3 regions of the Nonomuraea sp. NPDC050540 genome follow, and region 3 is predicted to be linked to each of the others. Evidence: riboswitches for the same ligand, from Rfam matches in the RefSeq annotation. Region 3 holds a riboswitch; each other region holds the start of a gene.
What was found. A riboswitch is a leader RNA that binds a small molecule or an ion and turns the genes downstream of it on or off. The one in region 3 is predicted to bind thiamine pyrophosphate.

Region 1 (3,247 bases), on a different contig from region 3:
CGCCGCCGGTGCCCATGATGAGGCGGGAGGCGAACTTCTCCCCGCCGATGATCAGCTCATCCACCCTGCACCGCCGTCAGCACCTCGACCCGGTCGCGGTCGGCCAGCGCCGTGGTCTCCCACGAACTGCGCGTGACCACCTCGTCGTTCACGGCCACCGCGACCCCCTTGGTGGCTTCCGTCAGCGTCCGTACGGCCTGCGCCACCGTCGTCCCGTGGGGCACCTCATGCGAGGCCCCGTTGATCGTCACATTCATGAAATATCCCCCTTCGGGATGAAAATTCGGGAAGCCAGGTTTGGGGAGGCGAGCTTCGGGTGGTCGGGTTCGGGAGGCGGGTAGTTGGTCGGCCGGTATGGGGCGGCAGGGCTGCTCAGGGTGCGAACCGGGCGGGCGAGCACAACGACGACAGCTCGCGCTCCTCGCCCATGAGGACGGCGGCCGTGAGCGGAGCCAGCAGCACCCCGCCCCGGTGATGCCCGGTGGCCAGAAGCAGCCCCCGCTCACCGCCCGGCCCGACGAGCGGCAGGTTGTCCGGCGTGCCGGGCCGCAGCCCCGCCACCACCTCCGCCAGCTCCAGCTCGGTCACCCCGGGCACCAGCTCGCGGGCGTCGCGCAGCAGCTCGTACACCCCGCCCGCGGTCACCCGGGTGTCGAACCCCAGCTCCTCCTGCGTGGCTCCCACGACCAGCTCGCCGTCGCCGCGCGGCACCAGGTAGACGGGCAGGCCGTGCACCGTGCCCCGCACGCACCTGCCCAGGAGTGGCTCCGGCGAGCGCAGGCGAAGAATCTGCCCCTTCACCGGCCGCACCGGCACCGGGGCCAGCGACCCGCTCCACGCCCCCGCCGCCAGCACCACCCGCTCGGCGCGCAGCTCCTCCCGGAACGGCCCGCCGTGTTCCTCCCGGTAAGGCTCGCCGCGCTCCTGCCGGTAAGGGCCGCCACCGGCCTCCCGGTGCGCCCCGTCACCGGTGTCACCCGGGCTCAGCCGTACCCCCTGGACGCCCTCATCGCCGCGCAGCAGCTCGCGCACCCGCGCCCGCACGATCGGGACCCCGAGGCGCTCCAAGGCGGCCAGCAGCGCGCCGGCGACCCTGCGCGGGTCCACCCAGGCGTCGTCGGGCGCCAGGAGGCCGCCGCGCACGGACGGCGCGAGCATGGGCTCCAGGCGGCGGCATTCGCGCCCGCCGAGTCGTTCGACCCGCAGCCCCAGCTTCTCCATGAAGCCCGCCGTCTCCTCCAGGACGGCCAGGTCGTCGGCGCCGAAGGCCACGTCGAGCGTGCCGTCGGCGCGGTAGTCGAGCGCCCCGGCGGCGAGGCCCGCGTCGGCGGTCAGCTCGGCGGCGAAGGCGGGCCAGCGCGCCAGGGAGGCCGCGCCCAGGCGCAGCAACGGCTCCTCGGTGAACGTGACCTCGCTCACCGGCGCGAGCATCCCCGCGGCGGCGTGGGTGGCGCCCGAGGCGGGCGCGGGGTCGACGACGGTGACGGGCCGTCCTGAGCGGGCAAGGCGCCAGGCCACGCTGAGCCCGACGACGCCGCCGCCCACGATCACGTGCATGTCCGCTCCCTACGCCGGCATGATCCGGATCAGGTGTCTTGCGGTCGAAGGCCCGATGAAGCCTTCCTCTCAGTCCGGTTAAGGCCGGACTCCCGCGCGTCTTACGGTCCCAGCCTACGGCCTCGGCAGGCACTCTCACGATTGACCCCGGTATGGTCGGAACCGTGGATCACGTGGTGGTGGTGGGAGCCGGCCTGGCCGGAGTACGCAGTGTCGAATCGCTGCGCGGGCGCGGGTTCGAAGGAAGGATCACTCTCCTCGGCGAGGAGAGGCACCGGCCCTACGACCGTCCACCCCTGTCGAAGGCGGTGCTGCTGGGCACGAGCGACGACAGCTTCGTCGACACCGACCTGGCCGCCCTGCGGGCCGACTTCCGGCCGGGCGTGGCCGCGAAGAGCCTGCGTGAGGGCGTGGTCGAGACCACCGAGGGCGACCTGCCCTACGACGGCCTGGTGATCGCGACGGGCTCCGAGCCGATCCGGCTGCCGGGCGAGGGCCCCCAGCTGGTCCTGCGTACGCTCGACGACGCCCACGTGCTGCGGGCCGCCCTGGTGCCCGGCGCGCGGGTGGCCGTGGTGGGCGCGGGCTGGATCGGCGCCGAGGTGGCGACCGCGGCGCGCAAGGCGGGCTGCGTGGTCACCGTGATCGAGGCGGCGGGAACGCCGCTGTCGCACGCGATCGGCGAGATGGGCGCGCGCACGCTGCCCTGGTACGAGGGCGTCGACCTGCGGCTCGGCACGATGGTCAGCGAGGTCGTCGAAGGCGGTGTGGAGCTGGTCGGCGGCGAGTTCGTGCCCGCCCATGTGGTGGTGTCCGGCATCGGCGCCCGCCCGGTGCTCGAATGGCTCGCCGACGCCGACATCGACCTGCACAACGGCGTCGTCACCGACGAGCACCTGCGTACCTCCCTGCCCGGCGTGGTGGCCGTCGGCGACTGCGCCAACTGGTGGTCGCGCCGGTTCCAGACCCGGATGCGGGTCGAGCACTGGGACACCGCGCTCAACTCTCCCGACGTCGCCGCCGCCACGCTGCTGGGCGAGAAGGCGGTCTACGACCCGGTGCCGTACTTCTGGTCGGAGCAGTTCGGTCACATGCTGCAGTACGCCGGATACCACCCGGCGGGCGGCCGGGTCGTGTACCGCGAGGGGCAGAAGTGGTCGGCGGTGTGGCTGACCTCAGAAGATCGGATCACCGCCGTGCTGGCCGCCGATCGGCCCCGCGACCTCGTCCAGGGCCGCCGTCTCATCGAGGCTGGCGCCCGTCTTGATGTGGAACGCCTGGTAGATCCGGATGTGACCCTACGAGATTGTGTTGTTTGAGCAAGCACTCCATGTGGTAGTTGTGGTTTCGTGACGCTTTCTGTTGCACAGATCGACCGGGAGACCGACCAGCTCGTCAGCGAGTGGCTCACTCTCCCCGAAGTGGCCGCGCGCCTGGATCTCACGATCGGGCGGGCCAAGCAGCTCCTCAAAGACCACAAGCTCCTCGGCGTACGGCGAGGCAGCGGCGGGCCCCAGGTGCCCGCGGTCTTCCTCGACGGAAAGGAAGTGATGAAGGGCCTGCCAGGCACGCTCACCGTGCTGCAGGACGCCGGCTACGACGAGGCCGAAGCCCTGCGCTGGCTCTTCACCCCAGATGACTCACTGCCAGGATCGCCCGTTGACGCGATCAAGGCCGGTAGACACACAGA
Region 2 (3,247 bases), on a different contig from region 3:
ACAGCACCACGCCGCCCCAGGCGAACACGTCGGCGGGCGGCCCGGCGCGGCGGCCGGTGAAGACCTCGGGGGCCATGTAGGTGGGGGTGCCGCCGATGAAGCTCGTGCTGGCCCCGTCGGTGGTGCGCGCGACGCCGAAGTCGATCACCCGGGGCCCGTCCGGCCCGAGCAGCACGTTCTCCGGCTTGAGGTCGCGGTGCACGACGCCCGAGCTGTGGACGGCCGCCAGCGCGGTGGCCAGCGCGACGGCCAGCCTGAGCAGGGAGTCGCCGGAGTAGGGGCCGTGGCGTTCGAGCGCCTGGCGCAGGTTGGGGCCCTCGACGAACTCGCTGACGATGTACGGCCGCTCGGCGTCCAGCCTGGCCTCGACCACGCGGGCGGTGCAGAAGGAGGCCACCCTGCCGGCCGCCGCGGCCTCCTTGGCCAGTTGCCCGCTCAGCCCGCCGTGCAGGACCTTCACCGCGAAGCGACGGCCCTCGGCGTCGTAGGCGTCGTAGACGACGCCCTGGCCGCCCGCGCCGAGCCGGCCGGCCAGCCAGTAGCCGCCAAGCCGTTCGGGGTCACCGGGCACCAAGCGCATCGTCACTGCCCCTTAGATGCGCACAACGCGGAATTGGTTGCCGGCCGCAACGCCACAGGTCCCTCGCGCGCCTCGAGGGACCCGTGCGTCATGATCATTATGACAGGGGTTTCCACTCCGTACGCAGCACGGACATCGTCACCGAGTCGTACCACTGTCCCTCCCACAGCAGCGCGTCACGCAGCACGCCCTCCCGCACGAAGCCGGACTTCTCGTAGACGTGCTTGGCGCGGTCGTTGAAATCGTATACGCCCAGCTCGATGCGGTGCAGAGGGGTTGTGGCGAACGCGTGGCCGAGCACCAGGCGGATGGCTTCTGTGCCGTAGCCCTTGCCGAACGCCCGCGCGCCGACCAGGGCGATGCGCAGGTTGCACGACAGGTTGTCCTTGTCGAGCTCGTTGAGCACGATCTCGCCGACGTACCCGTCCGCGGCCATGATGGCCAGGTCGAGCCGGTCCTCGTGGTCGCGCCGGGTGGTGTACCACTCCAGGGCCGCCTTGGGGGAGATCCCGTCGCGGGCATGGGAGCCCGTGAGCCGGGCGACCTCGGGGTCGTCGCAGAGCTCGATCAGGCCCTCGACGTGTTCGGGCCCGACGGGTACGAGGGTGACCCGGTCACCGGCGAGGGTGGGTTTGTTCGCGAACATTTCCCTAATTTATAGAGCCTCGTAAATGGTTGTCGCCGTGTTTTCCGGGGTGGCCGTGGAGACGTCGAGCCGCAGGTCGGCGAGCTGCAGGAAGTACGGCTCGCGCCGCGCCCGCATGGCGGAGGGCGAGAATTCCGGGCGGTGGTCGGACGAGCGCATCCGCTGGGCCAGGATCTCGTCGGGGGCGTCCAGCCAGACCACGAAGGCCGCGCGCAGCGCCTCGCGCACCCGCGGATCCTCCACGGTGCTGGCCGCCGCCGCGATCACCTGGGGCGGCTCGGTCAGCGCGTGGAGCACGTGCTCGGCCTCCCTCCGGTGCAGCACGTCCGCGCCCTCCGCCTTCGCGATCTCGGCGGCGCTGGCGCCGTAGCGCCCGCGCAGGTACGGGTCGCTGTCGCTGAGCGGCACGCCCAGCTCGCGGGCCAGCAGTTTCCCGACGGTCGTCTTGCCCGAGCCCATGAGCCCGATCACGACGACAGGTTTGTTCTTCGACATGGGGATAGGTGTTTCCTCTGGAGGTGCGTTATGACAATCGCCGGAGGCATCATCCTCATCATGCTCGGCGCGATCCTGACCTGGGCGGTCGAGTTCGACCTCGCCGGTCTTGACATCAATGTGATCGGCGTCGTCCTCATGATCGGTGGTCTGGCCGGGTTGCTGTTCGGCCTGTACCGGATGCACGTTACCCGCAGGGTGATCGAGGAGCCGATTCACGAGGACCCGCACGCTCGCCGTACGACGACGGTCTACGAGGAGCGTCGCCGTATCGACGAGCCGCCGCTGTAAGGGTCTTGTGCGTACCCCGGGTCGCCGGGGTACGGTGGCGCGGTCCGAACGCGGGAGCCCGGTGCAACGGGCTGAGAGGACGGCTGGAGCAGCCGCCGACCGCCAGAACCTGATCCGGGTAATGCCGGCGAAGGGAGTTTGCGCGATGAGTGACGCGCGCTTTTCCAAGATCCATCTCGGTGATCTGCGGGTGCCCATGCGGCGGGTGCATCTGTCGAACGGGACGTCGGTGGAGCTGTACGACACCTCCGGGCCGGACAACCCCGACATCACGCGGGGCCTGCCGCGGCTGCGGGAGGTGTGGGTGCTCGAACGCGGCGACGTCGCCCGCTACGGCGGACGCCAGGTGCGGCCCATCGACGACGGCTTCAAGGAGCAGGAGGCCTGGGCTCGCGCGAACACCGAGGTCTTCCCCGGCGACGGGCACAAGCCGCTGCGGGCCACCGGGGCGCCCGTGACCCAGCTCGCCTACGCGCGGCGGGGCGTGGTCACCAAGGAGATGGAGTTCGTCGCGGTCAGGGAGGGGGTGAGCGGCGAGTTCGTGCGCAAGGAGGTGGCGGCCGGCCGGGCGATCATCCCGGCCAACGTCAACCATCCGGAGAGCGAGCCGATGGTCATCGGCCGCAACTTCCACGTGAAGATCAACGCCAACATCGGCAACTCCGCGGTCGCCTCCTCGATCTCCGAGGAGGTGGAGAAGATGACCTGGGCCACCCGGTGGGGCGCCGACACCGTGATGGATCTGTCCACCGGCCGCAACATCCACACCACCCGCGAGTGGATCATCAGGAACGCGCCGGTGCCGATCGGGACCGTCCCGATCTACCAGGCGCTGGAGAAGGTCGGCGGCGTGGCGGCCGACCTGTCGTGGGAGGTCTACCGGGACACGCTGGTCGAGCAGTGCGAGCAGGGTGTCGACTACATGACCGTGCACGCCGGGGTACGGCTGGCGTACGTGCCGCTGACCGCGCGGCGCAAGACCGGCATCGTCTCGCGCGGCGGCTCGATCATGGCGGCGTGGTGCCTGGCCCACCACCGGGAGAGCTTCCTGTATGAGAACTTCGAGGAGATGTGCGAGCTGCTGGCGGGCTACGACGTGGCCTTCTCGCTCGGGGACGGCCTGCGGCCCGGCTCGATCGCCGACGCCAACGACGAGGCGCAGTTCGCGGAGCTGCGCACGCTGGGCGAGCTGACGAAGATCGCCCGTGCGCGCTCCGTGCAGGTCATGATCGAGG
Region 3 (3,247 bases):
CGGGCTCCAGGCGGGCCCGCAGGCGGGGGAAGCGCTGGGCGGTCTCGACCATTTCCGTCATCGCCTCGTCCATCCGCTTCTCCTCGTCGGCGCCCGCGCGGCGCACCTTCGCGCGCAGGGCCGACTCGGCCGCCTCTCCCTGCGCGGCGCCGATCACGAACATCAGGATCGACGCGGCGACCCGGTCGGCGTCGGGCGCGGCGAAACCGGCCGATTCGTGGACGGTCAGGCAGTGCTCGTCGTAGCGGGCCTTGTTGGGGCCGTAGATGACGTGGGTGCTCATGGCCGGGATCAGCCAGAAGTGGCGGACGATCATCTCGTGGGCGCCGCGGGCGAGTTCGGCGGCGGCCTCGCGCCAGCCCATGGCGGCCGGGTCGGGCAGCCCGATCTCGCCGAAGACGTGGTCGGCGGCCAGCTCGACGAGCCGGTCCTTGCTCTTGACGTGGTAGTACATGGCGGTCGCGGCCGAGTCGAGCTGGGCGCCGAGCCGCCGCATGTTCAGGCCGGCCACGCCCTCGGCGTCTAGGACCTCGACGGCGGCCAGGACGATCTGCTCTTTGGTCAGCGACATACCGCCATCATATTGCACTTAGTTCAACAACGCCTTAGGGTTTTACTAAGTTCAAAATGAGGAGACTTCCATGAACGCCCGTATCGCCGCAGCGGTGATCCAGCTACTGACCGTGGTCCCGTTCCTGCTGGGGATCTACTCCGTGACCTTCTACGGCGCCGCCGCCCAGCGAGCCGCCGAGACCGAGATGGCCCGCCAGAACCAGCCCCTGGAGCTGCTGACCCGGAACGGCATCAGCTTCGCCGGCAGCGAGGGCCTGGCGATCGTGATCATCGTCATCCTGGTGGCCCTGGCGCTGCTCAACCTGACCGGCAGGCGGATCGGCCGGATCCTGTCCTGGATCTTCCAGCCGATCCTGCTCGTGCTCGGCGTCGTCATCATTCCCGGTCAGGTGTTCACGGCCCGCTTCCTGGAGCCGGTGCTGCCCGGCGTGGACACGCACGCGCTGGTCGCCGCGGCCCTGGACGCCATGCCCGCATGGGCGACGGCCGCGAGCTGGGCCAAGCTCGTGCTCACCACCGCCGGCTCGATCGCCGTCGTGGTGCTGCTGATCCGGGCGGCTAAAGCCACTTCGCGGTAGGCCAGGACTCCAGTTGCCAGGCGCTGTCCCAGAACATCCACTCGAACTCCGCCGCCTTCACGAAGGCCGCCCGCATCTGCTCCAGGAGCGCCGGGTCGGCCTCGGCGGCGAGGCGGTCGGTGATCTGCTTGGCACGGGTGACCGACGCGGCGTACTCGGGGTCGGCGTAGGTGGCGATCCAGGCGCGGTACGGATGGGTCTCGGAGCTGCGGCCCACCAGCGCGGTGCCGACGTCCTCGTAGATCCAGAAGCAGGGCAGCACCGCCGCCGCCAGCACCGGGTACGGCGCCGACAGCGCGGTGGCCTGCAGCCAGGAGGAGTAGCCGAGGGCCGTCGGCGAGGTGGGCACGCCGGTCAGGTCGGCGGCCGTCAGGCCGTACTGCTCGATGTAGCCCTCGTGAAGGGTGCGCTCGGCGGCGATGGCGTCGTGGGCGGCCTGCGACCAGAAGGCCATCTCGTCCGGGTCCGCCGCCCTGACGGCCGCGGTGGCCAGGGCCTTGGCGAACGCCTCCAGGTAGCGGGCGTCCTGGACGATGTAGAAGGCGAAGCGCTCACGGGAGAGCGTGCCGTCGCCCAGGGCGGTGTTGAACGGGTGCTCGTGGATGGCCCGCAGCAGGCCGGCGGTTTGGTTCCAGGCGTCGTCGGTGAACACGACAGTCCCTTCGCTAGTCCGAACTAGATCAGGTTCGACGGGTTTGGATCTCAGCCCTTGGCGGGCACCCCGCGTCGCGCGCTCACAGTAACAGCCGCCAGTGCGGTGAGGCCCATCAGGAGGGCGCCGAACCACAGGGCGCCGGTGATGGCCAGGTTGTCGGCCACGATCCCGCCGAACGCGGCGCCGAAGGCGATGGCCAGGTTGAAGACGGTGGTGTTCAGCGCGGTCGCCGCCTCGGCCGAGGGTCCGGCGCCCTTCAGGATCCAGGTCTGCACGGCCACGGGGGCGCCGCCGTAGGCCAGGCCCCAGATCAGCAGCAGGATCGAGCCGGTCACCGGCGTGGTGCCGGCCAGCGGGAAGATCACCATGATCACGGCCAGGGTCACGCTCAGCGTGACGACCCGGCGCCGGACGTCCCAGGAGGAGCCGACGAAGGTGCCGACGACTCCGGCGACGCCGAAGCCGAGCAGGACCGGGCCGATCAGGTCGGCGGGCACGCCGGAGACGTTCTGCAGGATCGGGCTGATGAAGGTGAAGGCGGCGTACTGGCCACTGACCACGAGGAACGTGGAGATGACGGCGGCGCGTACGACCGGGTTGCGGAACTGGCGTGGCAGTTCGCGCAGGCGGACGGGGGCGGTGGCGGGAATCCTCGGCAGCAGCCACAGCAGCGCGCCGACCACCAGGAGGGCCAGCACGCCGACGGCGGCGAAGGCGACCCGCCAGTCGGTGAGCCCGCCGATGAGCGTCCCGGCCGGGACGCCGAGCACGTTCGCCGCGGTCGCACCGCCGAAGGCCAGCGAGGTGGCCCGCGCGACATGACGTTCCGGCACCAGCCGTACGGCGATGCCCGCCGCGAGCGCCCAGAACCCGCCGATCCCGATGCCGACCAGGAACCGGGAGGCCAGCATGACGCCGAAGTTGGGCGCCACCACGGAGACCGCGTTGGCCACCACCATCAGGCTGAGCAACCCGATCAGCACGGTACGCCGGTCCAGCCGCCCGATCGCCACGGGCAGCAGGGGCGCGGTGGCGGAGGCGACCAGGCCGGGCACGGTCACCATGAGCCCGGCGGCGCCCTCGGAGATGTCCAAGGAGCCGCCGATGGCGGTGAGCAGGCCCACGGGCAGCTGCTCCACGGTGACCATGGCGAACGTGCCCACGGCCACGGCAGCCACGGCCAGCCATTCCTTCAGTGAGACCTCTTCTTGCGTGACGATGGACACGCTGATCACCTCTCATTGATAATCTCAACGTTGAGATATCATCACTTTATTGTGTGAACGTCAAGTCTATGAACGCTAAGAGGTTTCGCATGAGCGACGCGGTGGACATGCTGCTGGCCCAGTGGAAGAGGGAACGCCCCGACATCGACCCCTCTCCGATGGGGGTCATCGGCCGGGTCTCCCGGCTCAGCCTGCTGTTCGGCGGCGAGCTCAAG

Region 1: linked by a shared signal. The riboswitch ahead of thiO (glycine oxidase ThiO) and the one ahead of tenA (thiaminase II) in region 3 are both predicted to bind thiamine pyrophosphate.
Region 2: linked by a shared signal. The riboswitch ahead of thiC (phosphomethylpyrimidine synthase ThiC) and the one ahead of tenA (thiaminase II) in region 3 are both predicted to bind thiamine pyrophosphate.

What each region holds. Positions count from the first base shown of each region.
Region 1 covers NZ_JBITHA010000003.1:392,676-395,922, forward strand. Annotated here, with positions in the region: gene ACIBI5_RS12125 (thiazole synthase) at 1-64, opposite strand, end outside; gene thiS (sulfur carrier protein ThiS) at 57-257, opposite strand; gene thiO (glycine oxidase ThiO) at 373-1,557, opposite strand; TPP riboswitch at 1,547-1,663, opposite strand; gene ACIBI5_RS12140 (NAD(P)/FAD-dependent oxidoreductase) at 1,722-2,876, shown strand; gene ACIBI5_RS12145 (Rv2175c family DNA-binding protein) at 2,907-3,247, shown strand, end outside.
Region 2 covers NZ_JBITHA010000002.1:535,797-539,043, reverse strand. Annotated here, with positions in the region: gene ACIBI5_RS08870 (protein kinase) at 1-580, opposite strand, end outside; gene ACIBI5_RS08865 (GNAT family N-acetyltransferase) at 678-1,226, opposite strand; gene ACIBI5_RS08860 (shikimate kinase) at 1,236-1,721, opposite strand; gene ACIBI5_RS08855 (DUF6458 family protein) at 1,752-2,012, shown strand; TPP riboswitch at 2,053-2,165, shown strand; gene thiC (phosphomethylpyrimidine synthase ThiC) at 2,158-3,247, shown strand, end outside.
Region 3 covers NZ_JBITHA010000004.1:46,750-49,996, reverse strand. Annotated here, with positions in the region: gene ACIBI5_RS14660 (TetR/AcrR family transcriptional regulator C-terminal domain-containing protein) at 1-571, opposite strand, end outside; gene ACIBI5_RS14655 (hypothetical protein) at 642-1,151, shown strand; gene tenA (thiaminase II) at 1,132-1,803, opposite strand; TPP riboswitch at 1,791-1,885, opposite strand; gene ACIBI5_RS14645 (MFS transporter) at 1,854-3,032, opposite strand; gene ACIBI5_RS14640 (MarR family winged helix-turn-helix transcriptional regulator) at 3,122-3,247, shown strand, end outside.